Regions from separate parts of the Klebsiella quasipneumoniae subsp. quasipneumoniae genome, predicted to be linked through region 4. Evidence: predicted binding sites of a transcription regulator. Region 4 holds the regulator's gene; each other region holds the start of a gene.
The links. Region 4 encodes PurR, which represses purine synthesis genes. Its sites were predicted from a motif close to CANGCAAACGTTTGCNTG; they were not measured.
Positions count from the first base shown of each region.

Region 1: glyA (serine hydroxymethyltransferase) is a predicted target of PurR. The motif match lies at 2,113-2,130, and genes of this name have one in related genera.
Region 2: purT (formate-dependent phosphoribosylglycinamide formyltransferase) is a predicted target of PurR. The motif match lies at 4,600-4,617, and genes of this name have one in related genera.
Region 3: pyrC (dihydroorotase) is a predicted target of PurR. The motif match lies at 2,721-2,738, and genes of this name have one in related genera.

Region 1 covers NZ_CP084876.1:1,292,805-1,300,169, forward strand. Annotated here, with positions in the region: gene glrR (two-component system response regulator GlrR) at 1-252, shown strand, start outside; gene glnB (nitrogen regulatory protein P-II) at 318-656, shown strand; gene hmpA (NO-inducible flavohemoprotein) at 731-1,921, opposite strand; gene glyA (serine hydroxymethyltransferase) at 2,247-3,500, shown strand; gene LGM20_RS06460 (DoxX family protein) at 3,556-3,978, opposite strand; gene hcaD (phenylpropionate dioxygenase ferredoxin reductase subunit) at 4,080-5,282, opposite strand; gene hcaB (3-phenylpropionate-dihydrodiol/cinnamic acid-dihydrodiol dehydrogenase) at 5,292-6,104, opposite strand; gene hcaC (3-phenylpropionate/cinnamic acid dioxygenase ferredoxin subunit) at 6,104-6,421, opposite strand; gene hcaF (3-phenylpropionate/cinnamic acid dioxygenase subunit beta) at 6,421-6,939, opposite strand; gene hcaE (3-phenylpropionate/cinnamic acid dioxygenase subunit alpha) at 6,936-7,365, opposite strand, start outside.
Region 2 covers NZ_CP084876.1:1,892,321-1,899,685, forward strand. Annotated here, with positions in the region: gene zwf (glucose-6-phosphate dehydrogenase) at 1-609, shown strand, start outside; gene edd (phosphogluconate dehydratase) at 832-2,643, shown strand; gene LGM20_RS09175 (bifunctional 4-hydroxy-2-oxoglutarate aldolase/2-dehydro-3-deoxy-phosphogluconate aldolase) at 2,682-3,323, shown strand; gene purT (formate-dependent phosphoribosylglycinamide formyltransferase) at 3,382-4,560, opposite strand; gene LGM20_RS09185 (YebG family protein) at 4,696-5,043, shown strand; gene LGM20_RS09190 (tellurite resistance TerB family protein) at 5,251-5,910, shown strand; gene ptrB (oligopeptidase B) at 6,031-7,365, shown strand, end outside.
Region 3 covers NZ_CP084876.1:3,295,065-3,302,429, forward strand. Annotated here, with positions in the region: gene rimJ (ribosomal protein S5-alanine N-acetyltransferase) at 1-562, opposite strand, end outside; gene mdtH (multidrug efflux MFS transporter MdtH) at 791-1,999, shown strand; gene LGM20_RS16100 (lipoprotein) at 2,113-2,673, shown strand; gene pyrC (dihydroorotase) at 2,799-3,845, shown strand; gene dinI (DNA damage-inducible protein I) at 3,919-4,170, shown strand; gene bssS (biofilm formation regulator BssS) at 4,474-4,728, shown strand; gene solA (N-methyl-L-tryptophan oxidase) at 4,855-5,973, shown strand; gene LGM20_RS16125 (YceO family protein) at 6,046-6,159, shown strand; gene trhO (oxygen-dependent tRNA uridine(34) hydroxylase TrhO) at 6,145-7,209, opposite strand.
Region 4 covers NZ_CP084876.1:2,288,174-2,295,538, forward strand. Annotated here, with positions in the region: gene cfa (cyclopropane fatty acyl phospholipid synthase) at 1-829, opposite strand, end outside; gene punC (purine nucleoside transporter PunC) at 1,124-2,305, opposite strand; gene punR (DNA-binding transcriptional activator PunR) at 2,418-3,329, shown strand; gene purR (HTH-type transcriptional repressor PurR) at 3,348-4,373, opposite strand; gene cydH (cytochrome bd-I oxidase subunit CydH) at 4,666-4,758, shown strand; gene LGM20_RS11135 (MFS transporter) at 4,926-6,095, shown strand; gene sodB (superoxide dismutase [Fe]) at 6,155-6,736, opposite strand; gene LGM20_RS11145 (helix-turn-helix domain-containing protein) at 7,218-7,365, shown strand, end outside.

The DNA of each region.
Region 1 (7,365 bases), 1.0 Mb from region 4:
CAGTGCGTGGCCCTGACCTCGTCGCCGGTGATCGGCGATGCGCTGGTGGAGCAGGCGCTGGAGGGCGAGAACACCGCCCTGCCGACCTTCGTGGAGGCGCGCAATCAGTTTGAGCTGAACTACCTGCGCAAGCTGCTGCAGATTACCAGGGGCAACGTCACCCACGCCGCGCGGATGGCTGGACGCAACCGCACTGAATTCTATAAGCTGCTGTCGCGCCATGAGCTCGACGCCAACGACTTTAAAGAGTAGCTCCGCAACATAGCGCAAGTTATGATACGGTAAGCAACCGGTTACGCGACTAAGACAGGAACACCATGAAAAAGATTGATGCGATTATTAAACCTTTCAAACTGGATGACGTGCGTGAAGCGCTGGCCGAAGTCGGCATCACCGGGATGACGGTAACGGAAGTGAAAGGCTTTGGCCGCCAGAAAGGGCACACCGAACTCTACCGCGGCGCGGAGTATATGGTTGATTTTCTGCCGAAAGTGAAAATTGAAATCGTGGTGACCGACGATATCGTCGATACCTGTGTGGATACCATCATCCGTACCGCGCAGACCGGCAAAATCGGTGACGGTAAAATCTTTGTCTTTGATGTCGCGCGCGTGATTCGTATCCGTACCGGCGAAGAAGACGACGCGGCGATTTAACGCTCGCCGCTCGCTGTAGTATTGCCGGGTGGCGCTGCGCTTACCCGGCCTACAAATCCCCGCGTCGTCGGGGCTTACAGCACCTTATGCGGCCCGAAGCATTCGTAATGAATGTTGCCGCTGCTCACGCCCAGATCTACCAGCTGCTTCGCGGCAAACTGCATAAACGCCACCGGGCCGCAGAGATAGAACTGCATTTGCGGGTCGCCGATCTTGCCGGCCAGGGCCGTTAAATCCATCAAACCTTCGCTATCAAACGCGCCGGATTCACGGTCCGCTTCGCTCGGGCTGCGGTACCAGACGTGAGATGTAAACTTCGGCAGGGTTTCACCCAGCGTTTTAACTTCGTCCGCGAAGGCGTGCACGTCGCCGTTCTCTGCCGCATGGAACCAGTTCACCTGACCCTGATGGCGGCTCTTCGCCAGCGCATCCAGCATCGCCAGCATCGGCGTTTGCCCGACGCCGCCGGAGAGCAGAGTGACCGGCGTCTGCTGTTCAACGTTAAGGAAGAAGTCCCCGGCCGGCGCCGCGAGATAGACCACATCGCCTTCGCTGGCATGGTTATGCAGCCAGCTGGAAACCTGGCCGCCTTCTTCGCGTTTAACCGCGATGCGGTAGCCCTTGCCGTCCGCTTTGCGGGTCAGGGAGTACTGGCGAATTTCCTGATATTCGAAATCTTCCGGCTTCAGCCAGATGGCCAGATACTGGCCAGGCTGGTAATCGGCGACCGGCTGGCCGTCGACCGGCTCGAGCTCAAAGCTGGTGATAAGCTGGCTGCGCGGGGTTTTCTTCACGATGCGGAACGCGCGGGTCCCTTCCCAGCCGCCGGTTTTACTGGCGTTTTGCTGATAGATCTCGGCTTCGCGGCCGATAAAGACGTTCGCCAGCACGCCGTAAGCTTTCCCCCAGGCATCAAGGACTTCCTGACCCGGGCTGAACATTTCATCGAGGGTCGCCAGCAGATGGCTGCCCACGATGTTGTACTGCTCCGGTTTGATCTGGAAACTGGTGTGTTTCTGGGCGATTTTTTCCACCGCCGGCAGCAGGGCGGGCAGGTTATCGATATTGCTGGCGTAGGCGGCAATGGCGTTGAACAACGCTTCTCGCTGGTCGCCGTTGCGCTGGTTGCTCATATTGAAGATCTCTTTGAGCTCCGGGTTATGCGCAAACATACGATCGTAGAAATGGGCGGTTAATTTTGGTCCAGTCTCTACCAGCAGGGGGATGGTGGCTTTGACCGTAGCGATGGTTTGAGCGTCGAGCATAGCGTGCTTCCTTGTGTGTTACCTTAATGATGTATTTTAAATGCATCTTAAGGAAATAACCCTGCGTTGTAAATGGTTCTTTAACACTTTCCGCCGTTGCAGTTACAACATGAAGAATTTGCATCACAATCCTGAAAAGAAATCCGTTGATACTGAGAGAGGCGTTATTGCTCAAAGCCTTGTGTCATGCGGAGCCAAACGTTTGCGTAAAATCCTTTGTCAAGACCTGTTATCACAGAATGATTCGGTTATACTGTGGGCCGTTGTCCAATCGGACCGCCTTTTTAGGCCGAAATTTTATTGTTAGCTGAGTCAGGAGATGCGGATGTTAAAGCGTGAAATGAACATTGCCGATTATGATGCCGAACTGTGGCAGGCTATGGAGCAGGAAAAAGTACGTCAGGAAGAGCACATCGAACTGATCGCCTCCGAAAACTACACCAGTCCGCGCGTGATGCAGGCGCAGGGCTCTCAGCTGACCAACAAATATGCTGAAGGATATCCGGGCAAGCGTTACTACGGCGGCTGCGAATATGTCGACGTGGTTGAGCAGCTGGCTATCGACCGCGCGAAAGAGCTGTTCGGCGCTGACTATGCTAACGTCCAGCCGCACTCCGGCTCCCAGGCTAACTTTGCCGTCTACACCGCGCTGCTGCAGCCGGGCGATACCGTGCTGGGGATGAACCTGGCGCAGGGCGGCCACCTGACTCACGGCTCTCCGGTTAACTTCTCCGGCAAACTGTACAACATCATCCCTTACGGTATTGATGAGTCCGGCAAAATTGACTATGACGACATGGCGAAGCAGGCACAGGAACATAAACCGAAGATGATCATCGGTGGTTTCTCCGCTTACTCCGGTATCGTTGACTGGGCAAAAATGCGTGAAATCGCTGACAGCATCGGCGCATACCTGTTTGTCGACATGGCGCACGTGGCAGGCCTGATTGCCGCTGGCGTGTATCCGAACCCGGTTCCGCATGCTCACGTCGTGACCACCACCACCCACAAAACCCTGGCGGGTCCGCGCGGCGGCCTGATCCTGGCGAAAGGCGGTAGCGAAGAGCTGTACAAGAAACTGAACTCTGCGGTATTCCCAAGCGCGCAGGGCGGCCCGCTGATGCACGTTATCGCAGCGAAAGCGGTGGCGCTGAAAGAAGCGATGGAGCCAGAGTTTAAAGTTTACCAGCAGCAGGTTGCGAAAAACGCCAAAGCAATGGTGGAAGTGTTCCTGAACCGCGGCTACAAAGTGGTGTCTGGCGGTACTGAGAACCATCTGTTCCTGCTGGACCTGGTGGATAAAAACCTGACCGGTAAAGAAGCTGACGCTGCCCTGGGGCGCGCCAACATCACCGTCAACAAAAACAGCGTGCCGAACGATCCGAAGAGCCCGTTCGTAACCTCCGGTATCCGTATCGGTTCTCCGGCAGTGACTCGCCGCGGCTTTAAAGAAGCGGAAGTCAAAGAGCTGGCTGGCTGGATGTGTGACGTGCTGGACAATATCAATGACGACGCGGTCATTGAGCGCGTGAAAGGCAAAGTCCTGGATATCTGCGCCCGCTTCCCGGTTTATGCGTAAGCGTTAGCGTTGACATCAAAAAGGCCGCGTTTGCGGCCTTTTTTGCGTCTGGGGATTAGCGGCGGTCGAGCGAAATCGCTCCGGGGCCGGTTACCGCCAGCAGCAGGAAAGCGCCGGCGATGCTGACGTTTTTCCAGAAGTTAATCATGTTCGGCAATACCGCATCGCCAGTCATATCCCAGTAGTGATGGCCAATCACCGCGGTGCCCAGGGTGTAGAAGATAAAGATGACCGCCAGCGGGCGGGTGAAAAAGCCCAGCACAATTAAAATGGCGGCAGGCACTTCCATAATGACGGCGATAATCGCCGCCAGGGTCGGCATCGGCGCGCCGGAGGCGGCCATGTACTGCACCGTACCGTCAAAGCCCAGCAGTTTGGGGTAGCCAAAAAGAATAAACAGAACTACCACGGCGATGCGGGCGATAAGCAGTAGCAGAGAGCGGGATGCGCCAAAATCAAAATAGCGGAGTGTGTTCATAATCAGCTCGTTATGAGAGAAGTGTCCTTTAAACGTAATACACGTTTTTGCTTCCCGCCACGTTAGTTCTGGCAACATCCCCGGTCTGCTGAACAACGAAATTACCGCGTTTTTAACGGGACGCTTTCATCGCATAGCGTTTCGGCGTTCACCGCTTGACCACTCTGGATGAGCTTGCGCAGCGTGCGGATCTCGCGACCGTGATTGAGGGTGACCGCGCCGGTTAACACGCCGTCACGCAGCTGGAACCAGATCGCTTTGCGATCGGCGGGCGCTCCCCGACACCACCACTTTTCGCCCTGCATATCGCCAATAAACTGCAGGTTATCTTCGTACTGATCGGTCCAGAACCAGCCTGGCGCCCTGGCGGGGCGTGGTTTGCCAAGCATGGCCGCAGCGGCAATCTGCGCCTGGATATTGGCATTTTCCCAGCTCTCGACGCGCGACAGCGAACCATCTGATTGCCGCGTCAGCGTGACGTCGCCGGCGGCAAAAATAGCCGGGTCCGAGGTCCTGCCGTCGGCATCCACGACGATGCCATTGTCGGTCTCCAGCCCGGCGCGGCGCGCGAGAGCATCGTTAGCCACGATGCCAATGCCATATACGACCGTCCCGGCGCGCAGGGTTTTGCCACTCTGTAAAGTGAGGGTGAGGTGGGTTCCCTGTTCCGCCTGTTCGATGGCGCGGTTCAACAGCACCCGTACCCCGGCCTGGCGATGGCGGGCCAGCAGGTAATCGCGGACCGGCGGCGGGGCGTTGCGACCCATCACCGTCGACGCCTGCTCCACCACCGTGACGCGACAGCCGCGCTGAATAGCGCTGGCGGCCAACTCCAGGCCGATGGTGCCTGCGCCGACGATAACCACCTCACTCCCTGGCTGCAGCGCCGCGCGCAGACGCGCAGCATCGCCGGCGTGTCGCAGGGTCAGGCAACGTTCCCCCAGCGCGTCGAGCAGCGGCAGCGGCCTGGCGGCGGCTCCGGTCGCCAGCAGCAGTTGTCGCCAGTGAAAGACGCGATTGTCTGCCAGCGTCAGGCTCTGCGCCTGACGATCGATATCGCGCAGCGTCACACCGAGATGCAGCTGGACGTTGTTGTCCTGCCACCAGCTGGCGGGGAGCACCGGCTGTCGCTGCGGATCTGCATCCAGCAGCATCGCTTTCGACAGCGGCGGGCGCTCATAGGGTAAATGGGGTTCATCAGAAAACAGGTGCAGGGGACCCTGGTAACCCTGCTGGCGGAGGGCCGCGGCGGCCATCGCCCCGGCCTGTCCACCGCCGATAATGGCAATCATCGGTTCGCTCATCATCACTCCTTAAAGGTTTAGTCCGGCGGCGACATGGCGGATCCCGCGGATCCCCAGCCCGCCATCGGCATTGATCATCACCCCGCTCAGCGTCCGATTATTCCGTCGGGAAGCCAGCATGACGTACGGGCCGGTGAAATCGACCGGTTCGGGGAAAAACTGCAGTGGCAGGATGGCGGCGATCTTCTCCGCCGTCAGGGAGTGCATTATCGTGGTGTCGCTTTGCCCCAGCGCCTGCGGGCCGCGCAGATCGGTCGCCATTCCGCAGGGACCAACGCCGTTGACCCGCACCTTCGGCGCCAGCTCGTAGGCCAGCTGGCGAATTAAGCCGGTCGCCGCATGTTTGCTGGCGGTGTAGAGCGGGCCGCCGCCGCCCGGATACCAGGCCGCGTTGGAGAGGGTCAGAATAATGCTGCCTTCGCTGGCGATTAATGCCGGGGCGCAGGCCTTAGCGCCGAGCAGATAGCCCAGCACGTTGACGTTGAACAGCTCATGGAAGCTATTCTCCAGCGCCTCCGCCGGGGTGTCCATCAGGGAGGCGTTATGATCCCAGATGCCGGCGTTGCCGATAAAACAGTCCAGACGGCCATAGGTGGTGAGGATCTGATCCACTGCGCGCTGATAATCACCGTAGCGGGTTACGCTGCCTTCCACCGCCAGCACCCGATCGCCAAAGCGCTGGCGCAGGCTGGCGACTTTCGCGCCGGACAGTTCGAGGGTCGCGACCTTCGCCCCCTCGTCAATAAAGCGCTCAATCAGCGCCAGACCCAGTCCGGAACCGCCGCCGGTAATCAACACCACGTTATCGCGTAAATCGCTCATCAGGCCTCCTCAGGAATATCAATAAACACCTCACCGCCTTCCACGTGCACGGTATAGGTGGTCAGCGGCTCGGTGGCGGGCAGACACAGCGCTTTGCCGGTTTTCAGGCAGAAACTGGCGGCGTGTAGTGGACATTCCACCGTCGCGTCGTCTTCCAGGTAGCCTTCGGACATCGACGCGTTGCCATGGCTGCAGCGATCGTTAACGGCATAAAACGCTCCGCCAATATGGAACAGGGCAATAACGGGAGAGGTCTCCAGGCGGAGGGCTTCCCCCTCCGGCAGCTCCACGGTGGAGCAGGCGAATATTCGATTCATCAGAAGAGTACGCTCAGGTTGTGGGACGCGATCACTGCCTGATCGAGCACGATCTCTCGAGCCGTCAGGCGCCACTCGCCGCCAGGCAGACGGCGGACGGTGTCCCTCCGCGTGCCGACGTAGCAGGTCTCGTCACGCTCCTTTTGCGCGCGATATAGCAGATAGTTAAGGCGCACGGCGAAGCGATCCGGTTGTCCGGTTTCGCTGATCTGCAGGTTGCTAATCAGATGGCGGGTGCGGGATGGCGGCTCCTCTGCCCATGCCATGCCGGTCTCCAGGCGAGCAATCCGGCGCTCAAGCTGGTCTTTGTTGTCATTAAAGATCCAGGTGGTCGGCGGCTGGACCCCTTTGCGACGGTCGCGGGTCTGGGCGTTGACGGTCGTGCGCATGGTGTAGCGGATCTCGTCGTCCAGCTGCGTCAGCCAGTCGCGAAACTGCCAGTCGTCCAGCAGACGCGCCTCTTCGTAGAGGAACTGGCTGATGCTGTAGTGCAGTTCAGCAGAGACTAAGGCGCTCATTTCATCACCTCCTGCTGGTAAGCGGCGGTTTTTTCCTGCACTTCCTGCCACGTTTCGCTGCTTAACAGATCGGCCCAGCGCTGGTACATACCGCGGGCGGCAGTTTCGGAAAAGATATAGTTGGTTATCCCCGGAATGCCGTCTGTGCGGCGTTTTTCCTCGCCTAATCCCATCTCCAGGCACAGGCTGGTGTGACGCGCCCGGTGTCCTTTCAGCAGTTTTTGAATTTCACACCAGTTTTCCGAGTCATCCTGCTCGAGGAAACCAGCCGGACCAAAGGCGCGCGTGGCGCTGTTTTCGAACGCCGCTTTGACCTCATCGGAGGCGGCTTTATCGGTGAGACAGAATGCCCAGACCTCGACCCGATCCGGTCCTCGCGGGTGCCAGACGCGCAGCGTGGCGGTACCGTTTAGCCACGAGAGGGTC
Region 2 (7,365 bases), 400 kb from region 4:
GCCGGCTTTGCCCAGGGCAAAAAAGTGCCAGGCTACCTCGAAGAAGAGGGGGCGAACAAAACCAGCAACACCGAAACCTTCGTGGCGATCCGCGTTGATATCGATAACTGGCGCTGGGCTGGCGTACCGTTCTATCTGCGCACCGGCAAACGTCTGCCGACCAAATGTTCCGAAGTGGTGGTTTATTTCAAAACGCCGGAGCTGAACCTGTTTAAAGAGACCTGGCAGGAGCTGCCGCAGAACAAGCTGACCATTCGTCTGCAACCGGACGAAGGGGTGGATATTCAGGTCCTGAACAAAGTGCCGGGCCTCGACCACAAGCATAACCTGCAGATCACCAAGCTGGATCTGAGCTACTCCGAAACCTTCAACCAGACGCATCTGGCCGATGCCTATGAACGTCTGCTGCTGGAGACCATGCGCGGTATCCAGGCGCTGTTCGTCCGCCGTGATGAAGTGGAAGAGGCGTGGAAGTGGGTGGACTCCATCACCGAAGCCTGGGCGGCCGACCGCGATGCGCCGAAACCGTATCAGGCCGGGACCTGGGGACCCGTGGCCTCGGTGGCCATGATCACCCGCGATGGCCGCTCGTGGAACGAGTTCGAGTAAGCTCGCGGTCTTATCCGTCAGGGGTATTTTACCGGTAACATGATCTGACGCAGAAAGTCGCACGCTTTTTAATCTTTTAAGCCCCGTGAGGATTCACCCACGGGGCTTTTTTTATTACACTGCCTACAGACATTTTGCCCCTGAGCGCTGGTGTTGGTGGCTTCGGGCACCAAAACACGTCATCTCGCAGCGGCCGGACAGATAAAATTTTGAGGAGCCTTTATGAATTCGACAATGTTACGGGTAACAAATCGCATTATCGAACGGTCGCGTGATACCCGCGCGGCTTACCTCGCAAGGATTAACCAGGCCAAAACCGACACCGTGCATCGTGCGCAACTGGCCTGCGGCAATCTGGCTCACGGTTTCGCGGCCTGTCAGGCCGACGACAAAGCCTCCCTGAAAAGCATGTTGCGCAACAACATCGCCATCATCACCTCCTATAACGATATGTTGTCCGCCCATCAGCCCTACGAACACTACCCGGATATCATTCGCAAAGCGCTGCACAGCGCCAATGCGGTCGGCCAGGTGGCCGGCGGCGTGCCGGCGATGTGCGACGGCGTGACCCAGGGACAGGACGGCATGGAGCTCTCTCTCCTGAGTCGCGAAGTGATCGCCATGTCCGCGGCCATCGGCCTGTCGCATAACATGTTCGATGGCGCGCTGTATCTCGGCGTGTGCGATAAAATTGTGCCCGGACTGACCATGGCGGCGCTCTCATTCGGCCACCTGCCGTCGGTCTTTATTCCCTCCGGTCCGATGGCCAGCGGCCTGCCTAATAAAGAGAAGGTTCGCATTCGCCAGCTGTACGCAGAGGGCAAAGTTGACCGCATGGCGCTGCTGGAGTCCGAAGCCGCTTCTTACCACGCTCCGGGGACCTGTACGTTCTACGGTACGGCAAACACCAACCAGATGGTGGTGGAGTTTATGGGCATGCAGCTGCCGGGATCGTCCTTCGTCCATCCGGATGCCCCGCTGCGGGAAGCGCTGACCGCCGCCGCCGCGCGCCAGGTCACCCGCATGACCGGCAATGGCAACGAGTGGATGCCGTTGGGCAAAATGTTTGACGAAAAAGTGGTGGTCAACGGCATTGTGGCGCTGCTGGCGACCGGCGGTTCCACCAACCACACCATGCACCTGGTGGCGATGGCCCGCGCGGCGGGCATCATCATTAACTGGGATGATTTCTCCGACCTGTCAGACGTGGTGCCGCTGCTGGCGCGCCTCTACCCCAACGGCCCGGCGGATATCAACCATTTCCAGGCGGCGGGCGGCGTTCCGGTTCTGGTGCGCGAGCTGCTGAAAGGCGGCCTGCTGCATGAGGACGTTCACACCGTCGCCGGCTTCGGCCTGTCGCGCTACACCCTCGAGCCGTGGCTCAACAACGGCGAGCTGGACTGGCGGGAAGGCGCGACGGCGCCGCTTGACGATCAGGTCATCGCGACGTTCGAGAAACCGTTCTCCCGTCACGGCGGCACCAAAGTGCTGAGCGGTAACCTCGGCCGTGCGGTCATGAAAACCTCGGCAGTCCCGGTAGAGAACCAGGTGATCGAAGCGCCGGCGGTGGTGTTCGAGAGCCAGCACGACGTGTTGCCGGCCTTTGAAGCGGGTCTGCTGGACAAAGACTGCGTGGTGGTGGTCCGTCATCAGGGGCCAAAAGCGAACGGGATGCCAGAATTACATAAACTTATGCCGCCACTTGGTGTATTATTGGACCGCCGTTTCAAAATAGCGCTGGTGACCGATGGCCGACTCTCTGGCGCCTCCGGTAAAGTCCCGTCAGCCATCCATGTCACGCCTGAAGCCTATGATGGTGGGTTGCTGGCGAAAGTGCGCGATGGCGATCTTATTCGCGTGAACGGGCAGACGGGGGAACTGACGCTGCTGGTGGACGATGCCGAACTGGCGGCGCGTCAGCCGCATATCCCTGACCTCAGCGCGTCGCGCGTAGGAACCGGTCGGGAGATGTTTGGGGCGCTGCGTGAGAAGCTCTCTGGCGCGGAGCAGGGCGCAACCTGCATCACTTTTTAAGACGATTAAATTTCTAGATCTGGCGAGAGAAAATCCTGATGAAAAACTGGAAAACAACAGCAGAAGCAATCCTCACCTCCGGTCCGGTTGTCCCGGTTATCGTAGTGAAAAAGCTGGAACACGCGGTACCGATGGCGAAAGCGCTGGTCGCGGGCGGCGTGCGCGTCCTGGAAGTGACTCTGCGCACCGAGTGTGCCCTGGAGGCGATCCGCGCGATTGCTAAAGAAGTGCCGGACGCGATTGTCGGCGCGGGCACGGTTACCAACGTCGAGCAGCTGAAAGCGGTAACAGAAGCCGGCGCGCAGTTCGCTATCAGCCCGGGGCTGACCGAATCTCTGCTGAAAGCGGCGACCGAAGACGGCACTATTCCGCTGATCCCGGGGATCAGCACCGTCTCCGAGCTGATGCTGGGCATGCAGTACGGTCTGAAAGAGTTTAAATTCTTCCCGGCGGAAGCCAACGGCGGCGTGAAAGCGCTGCAGGCGATTGCTGGTCCGTTCGGTCACATTCGTTTCTGCCCGACCGGCGGTATCTCCCCGGCCAACTACCGTGATTACCTGGCGCTGAACAGCGTGCTGTGCATCGGTGGTTCCTGGCTGGTGCCGGCCGACGCCCTGGAAGCTGGCGACTACGATCGCATCACCACCCTGGCGCGTGAAGCGGTGGAAGGCGCGAAGTAAACCGCGCCTCAAGGTCAACAACCCGGTCAGCGGCAACGCGACCGGGTTTTTTTATTATTTATCCTTCGACGATAATCGCCGCGGCGGCGGTTTTAGCCCGCGCCACGGCCTCTTCCACTGAATCGGCGACGGCGAGGGTCACCCCCAGACGACGGGTGCCGTCAATCTCCGGCTTGCCGAACAGACGCAGCTGCAGGCCAGCTCCGACGGCCGACTGCAGCTGGCCGAAGCTGACGTTCTGGCTGGTCAGCTGCGGAAGGATCACCGCGGAAGCGGCTGGGCCATACTGGCGGATGGCGCCGACGGGCAGCCCAAGAAAGGCGCGAACGTGCAGAGCGAATTCCGAGAGATCCTGCGAAATAAGCGTCACCATTCCGGTGTCGTGCGGGCGCGGGGAGACTTCGCTGAAGATCACCTCGTCGCCGCAAACGAACAGCTCCACGCCGAACAGGCCATGCCCCCCCAGCGCCAGCACTACCTTACGGGCGATATCCTGAGCGCGTTCAAGGGCCAGGTCGCTCATCTGCTGCGGCTGCCAGGATTCACGATAATCGCCATCTTCCTGACGATGGCCGACCGGGGCGCAGAAATGCACGCCATCGACGGCGCTGACGGTGAGCAGGGTGATTTCAAAGTCGAAATTCACCACCCCTTCGACGATCACCCGCCCGGCGCCGGCGCGGCCGCCCTGCTGGGCGTAGCGCCAGGCTTCGCTGAGCTGGTCAGCCGAGCGAATAAAGCTCTGGCCTTTACCGGAGGAGCTCATCACCGGTTTGACGATGCACGGCAAGCCGATCTCCGCGACCGCCGCGCGGAAGGCGTCTTCACTGTCGGCGAAACGGTAGCTGGAGGTGGGGAGCTGCAGCTCTTCCGCCGCCAGACGGCGAATGCCTTCGCGGTTCATGGTGAGCTTCGCTGCCCGCGCCGTGGGGACCACTTTCTGCCCGGCCTGCTCCAGTTCGACCAGGGTATCGGTGGCGATAGCTTCGATCTCCGGCACGATGTAATCAGGTTTTTCCTGTTCGATCAGCGCGCGCAGGCTCTCGCCGTGCAGCATATTGATGACGTGGGCGCGGTGGGCGACCTGCATCGCCGGGGCATCGGGGTAGCGGTCGACGGCGATAGTTTCAATGCCCAGACGCTGACATTCAATGGCGACTTCTTTACCCAGCTCGCCGGAGCCTAACAGCATAACTTTGGTGGCTGCCGGGCGCAGCGCGGTGCCTAATACAGTCATAACTCTCTTCCGCAGTAAAAAAAGATGCGGTCGATTATAAACGAAAACGTTTGCGTCTGTCTTTACGCGCGTGAGTTGAGTCCGGAAGGGAAATTTGTTATACTGTATAAAAATACAGTGTCGAGAGGCTGCAGCATGGCGGTTGAAATTAAATATGTGGTGATCCGCGAAGGTGAGGAAAAAATGTCTTTTGCCAGCAAAAAAGAGGCCGACGCTTACGACAAAATGCTCGATCTGGCAGAGGTGCTGAATGACTGGCTGGTAGCATCGCCGCTGGAAATGGACGATGCCCAGCGCGATATCATGGCGATGTGGCTGGCGGAGCGTAAAGAGGCGCTGCAGCATATCCTGCGCGCCGGCAAACTGCCGGAGCAGGATGCGACTGCGCACGATGCTCCCGCGCCGTCAACGGACGCAGAGGCTACCCCGGCGGAAGATGCCGCCGCGCCGGCTGCCAAAACGCGGAAAGCCAAAGCGGCCTGATGGCTGGCGGTTAGCCACTGGCGGGCTGGCGGGCTGGCGGGCTGGCGGGCTGGCGGGCTGGTTGGTCGGTTGGTCGGTTGGTCGGTTGGTGGGTTGGACCCGGTACCGCCGCCGCGCGCACCTTTGCGCATCTTTAGCCATATCTAACATTTCCTGACATCGCGTCGTTTAGGCTGATAACAGTGTTTGTCACCTGAGAGGAAAACCATGGCTAACTGGTTAAATCAACTGCAGTCGCTGCTCGGACAGCAGGGCGCGTCGCCGTCCGGCGAATCGTCAAAAGGGAGCGCCCTGCTGCCCGGCGCCATCGGCGGGCTGGCAGGGCTGTTGGTGGCCAGCAAATCGTCACGCAAGCTGCTGGCGAAATATGGCACCAGCGCGCTGCTGGCTGGCGGTGGGGCAGTAGCGGGTACTGTGTTGTGGAACAAGTATCAGCAGAAAATGCGCGCTCAGAACACACCCGCCCCGACACCAGAGACGGCTGCGGCGCCGGCGGATGTCGATCCGCGCAGCGTGCGGCTGATCACCGCCCTGGTGTTTGCCGCCAAAAGCGATGGGCATATCGACGATCACGAGCGGGCGAAGATTGAAGCCCAGCTTCGGGAGGCCAATATTGACGTTCAGGCCCGGGTCCTGATCGACCAGGCGCTGGCTCAGCCGCTGGATCCGCAGCGTCTCGCCGAGGGCATCGTTGACCCGCAGGAGGCGCTGGAGATCTACTACGTCAGCTGCGCGGTGATCGATATCGACCACTTTATGGAGCGCAGCTATCTCAACGCCCTGGGTGAGGCCCTGGCGTTGCCAAAAGATGTCCGGGCCGACATCGAACAGGATATCCAGTCACAAAAACAGGCGCTAAGCGTTTAAATTATCACGTTTCGCTTGCATCGCCCGCGTCTTTTGCCACCCTTATAGACACGTCATCATTCAGGCGCCACCCTGCGGCCTGAATGCTCTTGTGTCACGAAAAAGCAGCAGAAGAATAACATGCCACCTAAAGCCAAACGGATCCCTCACGCCATGACCTTGCATGGCGATACACGCATCGATAACTATTACTGGCTGCGCGACGATGAACGCGCGCGGCCTGATGTGCTGGAATATCTGCACGCGGAAAACGCCTACGGCAAACAAGTGATGGATTCGCAGCTCAGCCTGCAGGAGCGTCTGCTGAAAGAGATTATCGACCGCATTCCGCAGCGGGAAGTCTCGGCTCCCTACAGCAAAAACGGCTTTCGCTATCGTCAGGTGTACGAGCCGGGCTGCGAATACGCTATCTACCAGCGCCAGTCGGTGCTGAAAGAGGAGTGGGACGAGTGGGAGATCCTGCTTGATGCCAACCAGCGGGCGGCGAAAAGCGAGTTTTACACCCTGGGGGGGCTGGGCATTGCGCCCAACAACCAGCTGATGGCGGTGGCGGAAGATTATCTCTCCCGCCGCCAGTACGGGCTGCGCTTTTGCGACCTCAGCAACGGCGAGTGGTATCCGGAGACCCTGGAAAATGTCACCTCCGGCTTTGCCTGGAGCAACGATTCACGCTTTGTGTGGTATGTGCGTAAACATCCCACCACGCTGCTTCCTTATCAGGTCTGGCGCCACACCGTCGGGACGCCGGCGCAGAGCGACGCGCTGGTCTATGAGGAAAAAGATGAGACCTTCTACGTCAGCGTGCATAAAACCACATCCCAGCAGTTCGTGGTGATCTATCTCTCCAGCGCCACCACCAGCGAAGTGCTGCTGCTCAACGCCGAATTGCCAGACGCCGAGCCGGTCTGCTTCCTGCCGCGGCGTAAAGATCATGAATATAGCCTCGATCACTATCAGCACGCTTTTTATCTGCGATCCAACCGGGAGGGGAAGAATTTTGGCCTCTACCGTACCGTGCTGCGCGATGAAGGGCAGTGGACCACGCTGATCCCGCCGCGTCACGACGTGATGCTCGAAGGATTTACCCTGTTTACCGACTGGCTGGTCGTCGAGGAGCGTCAGCGCGGCCTGACCAGTTTGCGGCAGATTAACCGCAGGACCCGGGAGGTGGTAGGGATCGCCTTTGACGATCCGGCCTATGTCACCTGGCTTGCCTATAACCCGGAGCCTGAAACGTCGCGCCTGCGCTACGGCTACTCCTCGATGACCACGCCCGACACCCTGTTTGAGCTGGATATGGATACCGGCGAACGACGGGTGATCAAGCAGCAGGAGGTTAAGGGGCTGGACACCCGCTGCTATCAGAGCGAGCACCTGTGGGTAACCGCCCGCGATGGCGTCGAAGTCCCGGTCTCGCTGGTCTATCATCGCGACCATTTTCGTAAAGGGAGCAAT
Region 3 (7,365 bases), 1.0 Mb from region 4:
GCGTCGTTAGCGCCGTCAATACATGGTCACGCCACTGCCCGTCGATCAGCAGGTAATCTTTGGCGTAACCCTCTTTTTCAAACCCCAACCGCGCCAGCAGCGCGCCGCTGCGCTGATTATGCGGCATATAGTTGGCCATAATGCGATGAATATGCTGCGTACGCTGCATATAGCGAATCGCCGACGTCAGCGCTTCAAACATCAGCCCCTGCCCCTGCCACTTCTCGCCAATAGAGTAGCCGAGATAGCAGGCATGGAATGATCCACGCACCACGTTGGAAAAGTTCGCCACGCCGACGATCTCCTTTTCCTCCGGATCGAGCAGCGCGAAATAAAAAGCAGACCCCTGTTTATGAAACTCGGCGATCATCGACAGACGCGCCTGCCATCCGGAAGGATAGCAGTGGCTGTCGTCACGAACCGGCTCCCAGGGTTTTAAGAACGCCTTATTCTCGGCGTAATAATCGGCCAGACGCCAGGCGTCACGATCGTGAACCAGGCGCACCACCAGCCGGTCCGTCGTCAAACGCACCTTCGGCACGTTACTGCGATAGCCAAACATTTCCTTTTCAGTCCCCCTGACTTCATTCTTGCTGCCTTCACTATACCTGTCCTGCGCGACGGTGTGAAAACAGCAACATACCATTTTCTGCGCCATCTCCTCTTTTCGATGAATAGCCTCAATCGAACTTGCATTTTGATAAAAAAATATTGTCGCAAGGGCGCTGGGAAAAGCAGCAGATTGCCCGCAGAATATCCACGCTTATCTCTATTTTTCCCTGGAGGGGAAATGTCCCGCGTCTCGCAGGCAAGGAGCCTGGGTAAATATTTCCTGTTAGTCGATAACATGCTGGTCGTGTTGGGCTTTTTTGTCGTCTTCCCGCTGATTTCCATCCGCTTTGTCGATCAGATGGGCTGGGCGGCGCTGATGGTCGGCATCGCGCTCGGCCTGCGCCAGTTGGTGCAGCAGGGATTAGGTATCTTTGGCGGCGCTATCGCCGACCGCTTCGGCGCCAAACCGATGATCGTCACCGGTATGCTGATGCGCGCCGGCGGCTTCGCGGCGATGGCCGTCGCCCATGAGCCGTGGGTGCTGTGGTTCTCGTGCATACTTTCCGGGCTCGGCGGCACGCTGTTCGATCCGCCGCGGGCGGCGCTGGTGGTTAAGCTGGTGCGCCCGCATCAGCGCGGCCGCTTTTTCTCCATCCTGATGATGCAGGATAGCGCCGGCGCGGTGATTGGCGCGCTGCTGGGCAGCTGGCTGCTGCAGTATGATTTCCGCCTGGTGTGCAGCGCCGGCGCCGCGCTGTTTATCGCCTGCGCGGCATTTAACGCCTGGTATCTGCCGGCATGGAAGCTCTCGACGGTGAAAACGCCGATCCGCGAGGGGCTGGGCCGGGTGCTGCGGGACAAGCGCTTCGTCACCTATGTCCTGACGCTGACGGGCTATTACATGCTGGCGGTGCAGGTGATGCTGATGCTGCCGATCATGGTGAATGACATCGCCGGCTCGCCGGCCGCCGTGAAGTGGATGTACGCCATCGAAGCCACCATTTCGCTGACCCTGCTCTATCCCATTGCCCGCTGGAGCGAAAAACGTTTTCGCCTTGAGCACCGGCTGATGGCCGGTCTGCTGGTGATGACTCTGGCCATGCTCCCCATCGGCATGACCAGCAGTTTGCAACAGCTGTTTACCCTGATCTGCCTGTTTTACATCGGCTCCATCATTGCCGAACCCGCCCGGGAGACGCTGGGCGCCTCGCTGGCGGACGCCCGGGCGCGCGGCAGCTATATGGGCTTCAGCCGCCTGGGGCTCGCCTTTGGCGGCGCGCTGGGATATGCGGGCGGCGGCTGGCTGTTCGATGCCGGTAAGGCCGCGGGTCAGCCCGAGCTGCCGTGGCTGATGCTCGGGGCCATCGGGGTTATCACCTTCCTGGCGCTGTGGTGGCAGTTTAGTCCGAAACGCTCTGCCTCCGGCATGCTGGAGCCGCGGACCTGATGCGCGCGGCGGCGGTTTCTCCTGCTTTCAGCCTATTCTGCTGGTATCGAGGGTGCTGACAGGTCATGATGCTTTGTGTCAGGATGAATGAAGATATGAGCCAGAGGACCCCCATGAAAAAGATTTTGATCGCCGCCGCGCTGATTGTCAGCGGCCTGCTGAGCGGCTGTAATCAGCTGACCCAATACACAGTAAGCGAGCAGGAGATTAACCAGGCCCTGCAGAAGCGAAACCATTTTGCCAAAGATATTGGTCTGAAAGGCGTTGCCGACGCCCATATCGAACTGCAGAACCTCACCAGCGCCATCGGGCGCGAGGAGCCGGGCAAAGTCACGCTGACCGGGATCGCTAACGTCGACCTGAACTCCCTGTTCGGCACGCAGAAAGCGACGATCGATCTGAAGCTCAAAGCGCTGCCAACCTTTGACAGAGAGAAAGGCGCCATCTTCCTGCAGGAAATGGAGGTGGTGGATGCCAAAGTGGCGCCCGAGAAACTGCAGTCGGTCATTCAGGCCCTGCTCCCCTATCTGAATCAGTCGCTGCGCAGTTACTTCAGCCAGCAGCCTGCCTATGTCCTGCGTGAGGACGCCAGCACCGGTGAAGCGCTGGCGAAGAAATACGCCAAAGGCATAGAGGTGAAGCCGGGCGAGATTGTCATCCCCTTTACCAATTAATCTCCAGGGCGCCGCGGCGCCCTCAATTTTTTACGGAAATGAGTGCAAAGGAAAACGTTTACGCTTATCCTTAGTGCCCGGCAAAAAACAGCCCTGATGACTGAACCTATTAGCCGGAGCCTTCCATGACAGCACAATCCCAGGTATTGAAAATCCGCCGCCCAGACGACTGGCATATCCATCTGCGTGATGACGATATGCTGAAAACCGTCGTGCCTTATACCAGTGAGTTTTATGGCCGGGCGATCGTGATGCCGAATCTGGTGCCGCCTGTCACCACCGTCGCGGCGGCTATCGCCTATCGCCAGCGCATTATGGACGCCGTCCCGGCCGGGCACGATTTTACCCCGCTGATGACCTGCTATCTGACAGACTCCCTCGACCCGGCGGAGCTGGAGCGCGGCTTTAACGAAGGCGTGTTCACCGCCGCCAAGCTTTACCCGGCCAATGCCACCACCAACTCCAGCCACGGCGTCACCAGCACCGACGCCATTATGCCGGTGCTGGAGCGGATGGAAAAACTGGGGATGCCGCTGCTGGTACATGGCGAAGTCACCCACGCCGAGATTGATATTTTCGACCGCGAAGCGCGCTTTATTGAAACCGTGATGGAGCCGCTGCGCCAGCGCCTGCCCGGCCTGAAGGTGGTCTTTGAGCATATCACCACCAAAGATGCCGCCGAGTATGTGCGTGACGGCAATGAACTGCTGGCGGCCACTATCACCCCGCAGCATCTGATGTTCAACCGTAACCATATGCTGGTCGGCGGTATTCGTCCTCACTTATACTGCCTGCCGGTACTCAAACGCAATATTCATCAGCAGGCACTGCGCGAACTGGTCGCCAGCGGCTTTAGCCGCGTCTTCCTTGGCACCGACTCAGCGCCGCACGCCCGCCATCGTAAGGAAGCCAGCTGCGGCTGCGCCGGCTGCTTCAACGCCCCGACCGCCCTCGGCAGCTACGCCACCGTGTTTGAAGAAATGAACGCTCTGCAGCACTTTGAGGCCTTCTGCTCGCTGAACGGCCCGCGCTTTTACGGTCTGCCGGTCAATGAAAGCTATGTTGAACTGGTGCGTGAAGAGACGACCGTCGTCGACAGTATTGCGTTGCCCAATGACACCCTGGTGCCGTTCCTGGCAGGTGAAACCGTCCGCTGGACCATGAAGCGATAAAAAACGCGGCCCCCTGTTGTCAATGCTCACCAGATACTGTATAAATAACCAGTATCAAACACAGGGGGCAATTATGCGCATTGAAGTCTCTATCGCCAAAACGACCGCCTTACCCAACGGCGCGCTGGAAGCGCTGAATAACGAACTCTCTCGCCGTATCGCCGAACAGTTCCCGGCCATCGACAGCCAGGTGAGCGTCCGCTACGCCACGGGCAATCAGCTCTCGGTGTTCGGCGGCCTGAAAGAAGACAAAGACCGGATAAGCGAAATCCTGCAAGAAACCTGGGAAAGCGCGGACGACTGGTTTGTCCACGACCTCTCCTGAAGCATGGCGGGATCCAGTTACTCTGGTTTGCTCCCTCATTGTGCTTTTCTTTGCCGGGTCGCCCCGGCTTTTTTATCCTCTTCTCATGTTCAGAATATTCCTGATTATTCTGCTTAATATCGACTAAAATGGCCGTTTTGCACGCTTATCTTGAGTAAAAAAGCGGCAAAACAAGAAAATCATGCTGCCTTTCATTTAATTTCTCGAGTTTATTCTTGATCCCTGATATAATTAACTTGCTTCAAAAAACATGCATTAAACCTCGAGAATTGTTGTCTTTTAACATATGAATAAGGGGTTATGATGGAAAAAAATAATGAAGTCATTCAGACCCATCCCCTCGTCGGATGGGACATCAGCACCGTTGATAGCTACGATGCGCTGATGTTGCGCCTGCACTACCAGAACCCCGCTCAAGAAAACAGTCATGATGCTGAGATAGGCCAGACGCTATGGCTAACGACGGACGTCGCACGTCAGTTTATTTCAATCCTGGAAGCAGGCATTGCGAAAATTGAATCTGGCGAATACCAGGAAAACGAGTACCGCAGACATTAACGCGGCACGCGGAATGACTTAACAATAAGCTTAACAGGCACCTGCGGGTGCCTGAATTATTTTCGGGCTTGTATAAGCACAGGGAGTTAATTACCCTGCTAACAAGGCAATTACCCGGAACTCACCATGCAATACGATCTTATCATTATCGGCAGCGGCTCCGTCGGCGCCGCCGCTGGCTATTATGCGCGTCGTGCCGGACTCAATGTTCTGATGACCGATGCCCATCAGCCTCCTCACCAGGAAGGCAGCCATCACGGCAGCAGCCGTCTTATCCGTCACGCCTATGGCGAAGGTGAAAAATATGTTCCGCTGGTGCTGCGCGCCCAGCAGCTGTGGGATGAACTGGCCGAGATCAGTGGCGAAGCCGTGTTTGAACGCACCGGCGTCATAAACCTCGGCCCCGCCAGCTCCCCTTTCCTCGCCAACGTTGCCGCCAGCGCCCGTGCGTTCCAGCTTGAGGTGGTAGAGCTGGATGCCCAGGCCGTGATGCAGCGCTGGCCGGAGATACGCCTCCCCGATGACTATCGGGCGATTTTTGAACCCGCTTCCGGCGTACTGCGCAGCGAACTGGCCGTGGAAACCTGGATCCGTCTGGCGCGGGAAGCGGGCTGCGCGCAGCTATTCAACTGCCCGGTCTCGGCTATTCATCACCATGCAGATGGGGTCACCATCGATACCATCGACGGTGAATATCATGGTAAAAAGCTGCTGGTCAGCGCCGGGACCTGGGTCACCCGCCTGCTTCCGGACCTTCCCATCCAGCCGGTACGCAAGGTGTTCGCCTGGTACCAGGCCGATGGCCGTTACAGCAGCAAGAATCACTTCCCGGCCTTCACCGGCGAGTTGCCCAACGGCGATCAATACTACGGTTTCCCGGCGGAAGATAACGAGCTGAAGATTGGCAAGCATAACGGCGGTCAGCCGATCTCCATGCCGCAGGAGCGAGTGGCGTTTGGCGCTGTCGCCAGCGATGGCTCCGAATCGTTTCCGTTTTTGCGTAACGTCCTGCCCGGGATCGGCGGCTGCCTGCACGGCGCCTCCTGTACCTACGATAATACCGTCGATGAAGACTTTATTATCGATACGTTACCCGGCAGACCAGACACGCTGCTCATCACCGGTCTGAGCGGGCACGGCTTTAAGTTTGCCCCGGTGCTGGGGGAAATTGCCAGTCAGTTTGCTCAGGGCGAAGCTTCGAGCTTCAACCTGGCGCCCTTCTCGCTGGCGCGCTTTAACGCGTAATGGAATGCGGCACTTTTGCCGTCGGGCAAAAAAAACGGCCTCTGTCGAGGCCGTTAGTGATTGAGAGCGGTTATGCGTCGCCTGTTTAATTTGCTGGTCAATAACGTCCGCGAGCACTTTATGATCTACCTGGCGCTCTGGCTGCTGCTGGCGATCTTCGATCTTGTCTGGTTATGGTTTTTCTGACGGCTCAGGATCGAGGATCCCGAGTTTGGTGTTCAGCCGGCCACGGGATTTATTAAAGATTTTATTGCCGTTTTCACGCCCGGCGCGCAGCTGACGCTGCTCCTCTTCCGGCAGCTTATGCTCTTCCATGCAGGCTTCGCTACAGCAGCCGGCAAACTTCTCGGCACAGCTCGGGCACTGGATAAACAACAGATGGCAGCCATCATTCAGGCAGTTGGTATGGGTGTCGCACGGCGCGCCGCACTGATGACAGTGGGCGATAACGTCATTGGAGATCCGCTCGCCCATCCGTTCATCAAAGACAAAATTTTTGCCAATGAAACGCACCGGCAGCCCCTGCTCACGGGCGCGGCGGGCGTACTCAATGATGCCACCCTCGATGTGCCAGACCTTATTGAAGCCGTTATGCTTCATCCAGGCGCTGGCTTTTTCACAGCGAATACCGCCGGTGCAATACATGACAATTTTCTTGTCTTTATGGTCCTGCATCATTTCAACGGCTTTCGGCAACTGGTCGCGGAAGGTATCCGCTGGGATCTCCAGCGCGTTTTCGAAATGGCCCACCTCATATTCATAGTGGTTGCGCATATCGATAAACACGGCATCCGGATCGTCAAGCATCGCGTTGACCTCCGCCGCCTTGAGATAGTCTCCGACGTTGGAGGCGTCGAAAGAGGGATCGTCAATGCCGTCGGCAACGATGCGGTCGCGCACTTTCAGACGTAGCACCCAGAACGATTTACCGTCGTCCTCGAGAGCGATATTGAAACGCAGCCCCGCCAGCGCCGGATCGAAGCCATTGAGAAACTCACGCAGGGCTTCAACGTTGCTTTCCGGCACGCTGATTTGCGCGTTGATCCCTTCCCGGGCCAGATAGATGCGGCCAAAGACTTTCAACTGGGTTAAGGCAACCCACAGCGCATCGCGGGTCGCTTGCGGATCGACAATGGTGAAATATTTATAGAACGAGATCGTCGTGCGCGGCTCGGTTTCAGCCAGCATTTGCGCCTTTAACGTCTCATTTGAAATGCGGTTGTGTAACACTGGCATGGTGTACCTGCTCGACATAGAAATGAGGAAATAAACGGCGGGCATGATATAGCAAAGCTTATTAATTTACATCCCTACATTTTACGCTACATTTTTCTCACCGGTCGCCCCCCACTTAACAAAACGATGTGGCTGTCGCCGCCTTTGGCTGGCCGG
Region 4 (7,365 bases):
CGTTATGGTCGGTGACTTTGGAACCGATGGTGTGCAGTAAGAAGCGGCCGTTGGGTTTCAAATTACGATCGGCGACCTCAAAGTAGGTGGCGTAATTTTTGGGACCCACGTGTTCGAACATGCCGACGGAGACGATGCGGTCGAAGCTGTCGTGCAGATCGCGATAATCCTGAAGACGAATATCCACGTCAAGGCCATCGCAGCGCGCCTGGGCCATCTTTTGCTGTTCGGCGGAGATGGTCACGCCGACAACGCTCACCTGGTAATTCCGCGCCATATATTCGGCAAGACCGCCCCAGCCGCAGCCGATATCCAGCACTCGCATGCCTGGCTCGAGCTCCAGCTTACGGCAGATGAGATCCAGCTTATCCTGCTGCGCGGCTTCGAGGGTCTGCGCCTCTTTCCAGTACCCGCAGGAATATTGCATGTAGGGATCCAGCATCCGGCTGAAAAGATCGTTGCCGAGGTCATAGTGTTCTTTGCCGACGATCCAGGCGCGTTTTTTACTTTGCAGGTTAAACAGGCGAGCGCCTGCGATGCGGAGTGTGTCTTTGAAATGGTGAGGGAGTTGTTTTTCCAGCCCGGCGCGGAGCACTTTATGGAAGAATATATCCAGACGCTCGCAGTCCCACCAGCCGTCCATATAGCTTTCGCCTAAACCCAGCGACCCCTCCTGCAATACGCGTTTAAAAAAAAGAGGGTTTTTAATCCGCAGGTCTGACGGCGCGGAGCCATTGATTTCAATTCCCGCACGGCCCAACAATTCAGCTGCAATCCGGTACCAGTCATCATTTGGTACACTTACTTCTTCTATACACGATGAACTCATAGCTTCTCCATCACGCCCAAGTGATCAGAACCTTAAAACAGCGTAGACGCTTTTTTGGCTTTGTGAGAAATCTCACGGATAATCCGTGAAGTCGCTATCCGACGTAGAACAGAGGAAGGGAGATAACCCTTGCCGAAAGGCCTTCCATGGTGAAACGGAGGCATCCTGCATCCGTTAATCTGTTAAATATTCTTTATTTATGTGAACCCGGATCCAGTATAGGACGCTAAGTACTGGCTTTCAATAAAAATATCTTAGCGTGCTAACCACTGGTCCGGGCACTGGCGACGGGCGTCAGGCGTGGGAAGAGTGGGCCGCCAGCGCTGGCGTCTGCTGCAGGCGATAACCCACTCCGGCTAACAAAATAGAGACCAGCATCACGCTGGTGGTGGTCAGCAGCGGCGTGGCGATCAGCGCGGAGACTAGCAGGCTGGTCAGGAAGCACAGGCCAAGCTGGAGGGTGTTCTGCAGCGCCGCCGCGCGGCCGGTTGCCTGCGGGAAAGGCTTCAGCGCCTGAGCGACCACGATGGGGTATATCCCGCCGTTGACCACCGCCATCAGGCAGAACGGGATCATCAACGCCACCAGCGAGGCATGCGTTTGCAGACCCACCAGCCAGGTGGCGGCGACGCTGACGGCGAAGACCACCAGCAGCCACGGGAGCATCTGTTGCCCGGACCATTTTTGCAGCAGCGCGCGACAGCCATAGCCGCCCACCAGAAAAGCGATGGTCTGCGGGATATAGCTCAGGCCGATGGCGGTCGGGCCGTAGCCCATCTCATGAAGGATAAACGGCGAACCGGTAAGCCAGGCGAAGAAGCTGGCGGAGCAGGCGGCGTAGATCAGGACGTTGCCGCTGTATTCCCGGGAGCGCAGCAGCGCCAGAAAAGTGATTTTCTTTTCAGCCACAGTGGCCGACTTAGCGGCGGCCTTCAGGCGCAGGGCAGGCAGCATCAGCAGCAGAGTGATGGCAAACAAGGTGGCGAAGATGGCTTGCCACTCGAAGTGCACCAGCAGCCAGCTGCCCAGCAGCGGGGCCAGCGCAGGGGACAGTCCTACCAGCGGCATAATAGTGGCGAAGATGCGGTTGGTGCGCTGGGCGGGATAGTAATCGGTCACCATCGCCTGCCAGGTAACCGCCGCGGCGCAGACGCCAATCGCCTGCAGAAAACGCAGCGCCAGCATAAGCGTGGCGTTCTGCACCCACAGCATCCCCAGGCAGCCGACCGCGAAAATCGCCAGGCCGCTCAGCAGCACCGGTTTGCGCCCGTAGCGGTCTGACAGCGGCCCCCAGAAGAGCTGGCCCAGCGCGAAGCCGGCGAGGAACAGGCTCAGGCTGGCGCTAATGGATGCGGCGGAGGTGTCGAGATCCTGCTGCATGGCGGCAAATGCCGGCAGGTACATATCGGTGGCCAGAAAGCCCAGCACGCTCAGGCCGGCCAGCCAGACTAAAAATCCTTTCCCAGGTTGTGACATAACGTTCTCATTTTTGGAGTACAGGTACGATGCCGCAGAGTGTAGGGAGTGCATTGTGGCTTGTGAAACGCTAATATTTGTCACATGCATTCAAAAATTTTGCAGGCAGAAAATGTGGTCTGAATACTCTCTGGAAGTGGTTGATGCCGTCGCCCGTAACGGCAGCTTTAGCGCGGCGGCGCAGGAGCTCCATCGGGTGCCTTCCGCCGTCAGCTATACCGTGCGTCAGCTCGAAGAGTGGCTGGCCGTCCCGTTGTTTGAGCGCCGTCATCGTGATGTGGAGCTGACCCCCGCCGGGGTCTGGTTTTTACAGGAAGGGCGCTCTGTTATCAAAAAAATGCAGATCACCCGCCAGCAGTGCCAGCAAATTGCCAACGGCTGGCGCGGGCAGTTGTCGATCGCGGTGGACGATATCGTGAAACCCGCGCGGATGCGCCAGATGATCGTGGATTTCTATCGCCATTTTCCCGACGTCGAGCTGATCGTTTTTCAGGAAGTGTTCAATGGCGTATGGGATGCGCTGGCCGACGGCCGCGTGGAGCTGGCGATTGGCGCAACGCGCTCTATTCCGGTTGGGGGCCGCTATGCGTTCCGCGATATGGGGATGCTGAGCTGGGACTGCGTGGTGGCGAGCGATCACCCGCTGGCGAAGATGGCGGGGCCGCTGAGCGACGATGTCCTGCGCAACTGGCCGTCGCTGGTGCGGGAAGATACCTCGCGTTCGTTGCCCAAACGGACAACGTGGCTGCTGGATAACCAGAAGAGGGTGGTGGTCCCCGACTGGGAATCGTCGGCTACCTGTCTGTCGGCAGGGCTCTGCGTCGGCATGGTGCCAAGCCATTTCGCCCGGCCATGGGTGGATCGCGGCGAGTGGACCGCGCTGGCGCTGGAAAATCCGTTTCCGGATGCGGCCTGCTGTCTGACCTGGCAGCAGAATGATGCTTCGCCGGCGTTAAACTGGATGCTGGACTACCTGGGGGACAGCGACACGCTGAATCGGGAGTGGCTGCGGGCGCCGGAGTGATCCGCGCCCGCCAGTGCTTTAGCGACGATAGTCGACAAACGGGCCATCCGCCACCGAGCGGCGTTCGACCAGCCGAGGGTGCACTTCAATAGACTGCGACTCTTCGCGCTTGTTGACGATACGATCCAACAGCATATTGAACGCGGCTTCACCCAGCGAATCTTTCGGCTGATGAATGGTGGTTAACGCCGGGCTGAAATAGCGGGCGTTGCGCACATTATCATAACCGATCAGCGAAATGTCCTGCGGCACGCGCAGCCCCATTTCATCCGCGGCGCAGATAGCGCCCATCGCCATAATGTCGCCGCCGCAGAAGACCGCCGTTGGACGGTGTTGTTGGCTCAGGATCTGCTGCATGGCGCGGTAGCCGGACTCCGGCTCGAAGTCGCCCTGTACAATCCAGTTTTCCGGCACGCTGATATGCGCCTCTTTCATCGCCTGCATGAAGCCGGCCAGTCGCCCCGCGCCGGTGTTGCGCTCCAGCGGGCCCGGGATCACGCCGATTTCGCGGTGACCGCGTTCAATCAGGTAACGTCCGGCGATATACCCGCCCTGGAAGGCGTTATCGATTACCGCATCGGTAAAGTCGGCTTTTGCTTCGCCCCAGTCCATCACCACCATCGGAATATGGCGATACTCTTCCAGCATGCTCAGGACGGAGTCCGGGTATTCGGAACACATCACCAGCAGACCGTCGACGCGTTTTTGCGCCATCATCGACAGATAGGCCCGCTGTTTTTCCGGGTCGTTCCAGGCGTTGCCGAGGATCAGGGTATAGCCCTTCTGGAAGCAGCTCTTTTCAACGGACTCAATGATTTCAGCGAAATAGGCGGCTTCGCTACTGGTCGCCAGCAGGCCAATCGATTTTGTATGATTGACTTTCAGGCTGCGGGCCACGGCGCTCGGCGAGTAGTGCAGCTCTTTAATCGCCGCCCATACCGCATTGCGCGTCTCTTCGGCAACGAAACGGGTTTTGTTAATTACATGTGATACAGTTGTAGTGGAAACGTTTGCGCGCTTCGCTACATCTTTAATAGTTGCCATTACATCTCACTCCATGCCTTGACCTGATCGCCTGATCATCGATACGTAAACGTTTGCCTACACACACCCTGAATACAATTTTCAACATTGCATCACGTCGGGAAAACGACACAGAACGACAGGAAGGGGTCAATGGCCGATACGCTTTTAAATTAGCGTGGGATTTTGTCCGATCTTGGGGCAAAGTGGAAGAGCAAAAATGTGCATCGCCCTAAATCCCGGAAGATTTTTGCGATTTTTTGTGCAAAAATGAGCAAGCTCACTTTTGGTGTGGGGATAACAAGAGGGAAAAATGATGGATACCAATTTAAAGTTTTCGCTGATCACCACGATTATTGCCCTCGGCGTGATCGTCGCATTCAGCCTGACCGCCATACTGCACTAATGTTCCGATGAGGGAGGAGCGCGGCCTCCTCCCCGTATCCCGCCATTATTATCAATTCTGCAAAAATCTTTTGTCATTTCGTTCACTTTTGTTTTTTTGTGATTGATGTCATGCTTTTGACTTCTGATGTTATGCCGTCCTCCCTGACGGTCTGATGGAGTCATTGAATGAAAATCAACTTTCCTTTACTCGCGCTGGCGATCGGCGCCTTTGGCATCGGGACCACCGAGTTCTCCCCGATGGGATTGCTGCCGGTGATTGCCAAGGGCGTGGACGTCTCGATACCGGTAGCGGGAATGCTGATCAGTGCGTATGCCATCGGCGTCATGGTCGGCGCGCCGCTGATGACCCTGCTGCTGTCCCATCGCGCCCGACGCAATGCGCTGATTTTTCTGATGGGGATCTTCACCGTCGGCAACCTGCTGTCATCCATTGCGCCGGATTACACCACGCTGCTGCTGTCGCGCATTATTACCAGCCTCAATCACGGCGCCTTTTTTGGCCTGGGGTCGGTGGTGGCGGCCAGCGTGGTGCCCAAGCACAAGCAGGCCAGCGCGGTGGCCACCATGTTTATGGGCCTCACCATCGCTAATATCGGCGGCGTGCCTGCCGCGACCTGGCTTGGAGAAACCATCGGCTGGCGGATGTCCTTCCTCGCCACCGCGGGGTTAGGCCTGCTGGCGATGGTGAGCCTGTGGTTCTCCCTGCCGAAGGGCAGCGCGGGCGAGCGGCCGGATGTCAAACAAGAGCTTTCGGTCCTGTTACGGCCGCAGGTGCTTTCTGCCTTACTGACCACCGTGCTGGGCGCCGGGGCGATGTTTACGCTGTATACCTACATTTCGCCGGTACTGAATACGCTGACCCATGCTTCATCGCTGTTTATCACCGCGATGCTGGTGCTGATTGGTGTTGGTTTTTCGCTGGGCAACTATCTGGGCGGCAAATTCGCCGACCGGTCGGTCTCCCGCACGCTGAAAGGCTTTCTACTGCTGCTGATGGCGATCATGCTGGCGATACCGCTGCTGGCGCAATCCCAGGCGGGTGCGGCTATCAGTATGATCGTCTGGGGCGCAGCCACCTTTGCGGTAGTGCCGCCGCTGCAGATGCGAGTGATGCGCGTGGCGCATGAGGCGCCGGGTCTCTCTTCTTCGGTGAATATCGGGGCGTTCAACCTGGGCAACGCGCTGGGCGCCGCCGCCGGCGGAGCGGTGATCTCCGGCGGACTGGGATATGCGTTTGTGCCGGTGATGGGCGCGATTATTGCCGGTCTGGCGCTGCTGCTGGTCTGGTTTAGCGGACGAGCGCAGCCGGAGGAGGCCTTTGCCAGCCAGTCATAAACGGTGGGGAAGGGTGTAAAAAAAACCGCAGCAGGGGTCACTCTGCTGCGGTTTGTCGTTTATGCGGCCAGGTTAGCGGCAACAAACTTCCAGTTAACCAGCGCCCAGAAGTGGTCCAGATAGCTTGGACGGGCGTTGCGGTAGTCGATGTAGTAAGCATGTTCCCAGACGTCAACGGTCAGCAGCGGCTTCGCGTCGGTGGTCAGCGGGGTACCCGCGTTGCTGGTGGAGACGATAGCCAGGCTGCCGTCGGCATTTTTAACCAGCCAGGTCCAGCCAGCGCCAAAGTTTTTCGCCGCGGCGTCGGTAAATTTGGCCTTAAACTCTGCGAAGCTGCCGAAGGATTTGGCAATCGCGGCCGCCAGCTCGCCTTCCGGTTCGCCGCCGGCGTTCGGCGCCAGGCAGTTCCAGTAGAAGGTGTGGTTCCAGACCTGCGCCGCGTTGTTGAAAACGCCGCCTTCAGAGGTGCGCACGATCTCTTCGAGCGATTGACCTTCGAACGCGGTGCCTTTGATCAGGTTGTTGAGGTTAGTGACATACGCCTGGTGGTGTTTACCGTAGTGGTATTCCAGGGTTTCTGCGGAAATGTGCGGCGCCAGGGCGTCTTTTGCATATGGTAATGCAGGTAATTCAAACGACATTGCTACTCTCCTTATAACTTTTTTGTTTTATCTCACATTGACAAGATGAGGTTTTCACCTGAATCGCGTTCTGACCGCCCGACGCTGTCGCGTCCCGGGCCTGTTATTGTATTGAGAATGTTAACATTTGCCGCAGGCAGTGAAAAGCCTTACAACGATAAAGGCTATTATCGCCGGCGCAACTGCCGAAGGCTTAACCGTTTTCTGCGGAGCGGCGCGTTAAGACGCCCGCAGATGTTGCAAAAATGTATAAGTAAAAGGAGGCTGGGTCTCCAGCCTCTCGCCGCGATGGTTAATTTCTCATCAGGCCATCTGAAGACCCCCGCAGCGCAAACGACTGAGTGAAAATAATCATTTTAAATCAAATGATTAATGACGATATGCTTTCAGGTAATCGCCGCTATGCCAATAATTCATTGTCTATTTTGATATTTGTATGACAAATATAGCCACCGGCAGCAATTTCCACAGGATGGCTACGATGGCAAAAACAGATGAAGTGGTAAGCCCGAAAATGATCCCGGTCGTGCAGGGGATCGTTGACTGGATCGAAGCACATATTTTTGACACCCTGCCGGTGAGGGCGGTAGCGAAAAAGTCCGGCTACTCGCACTGGTATTTCCAGCGGC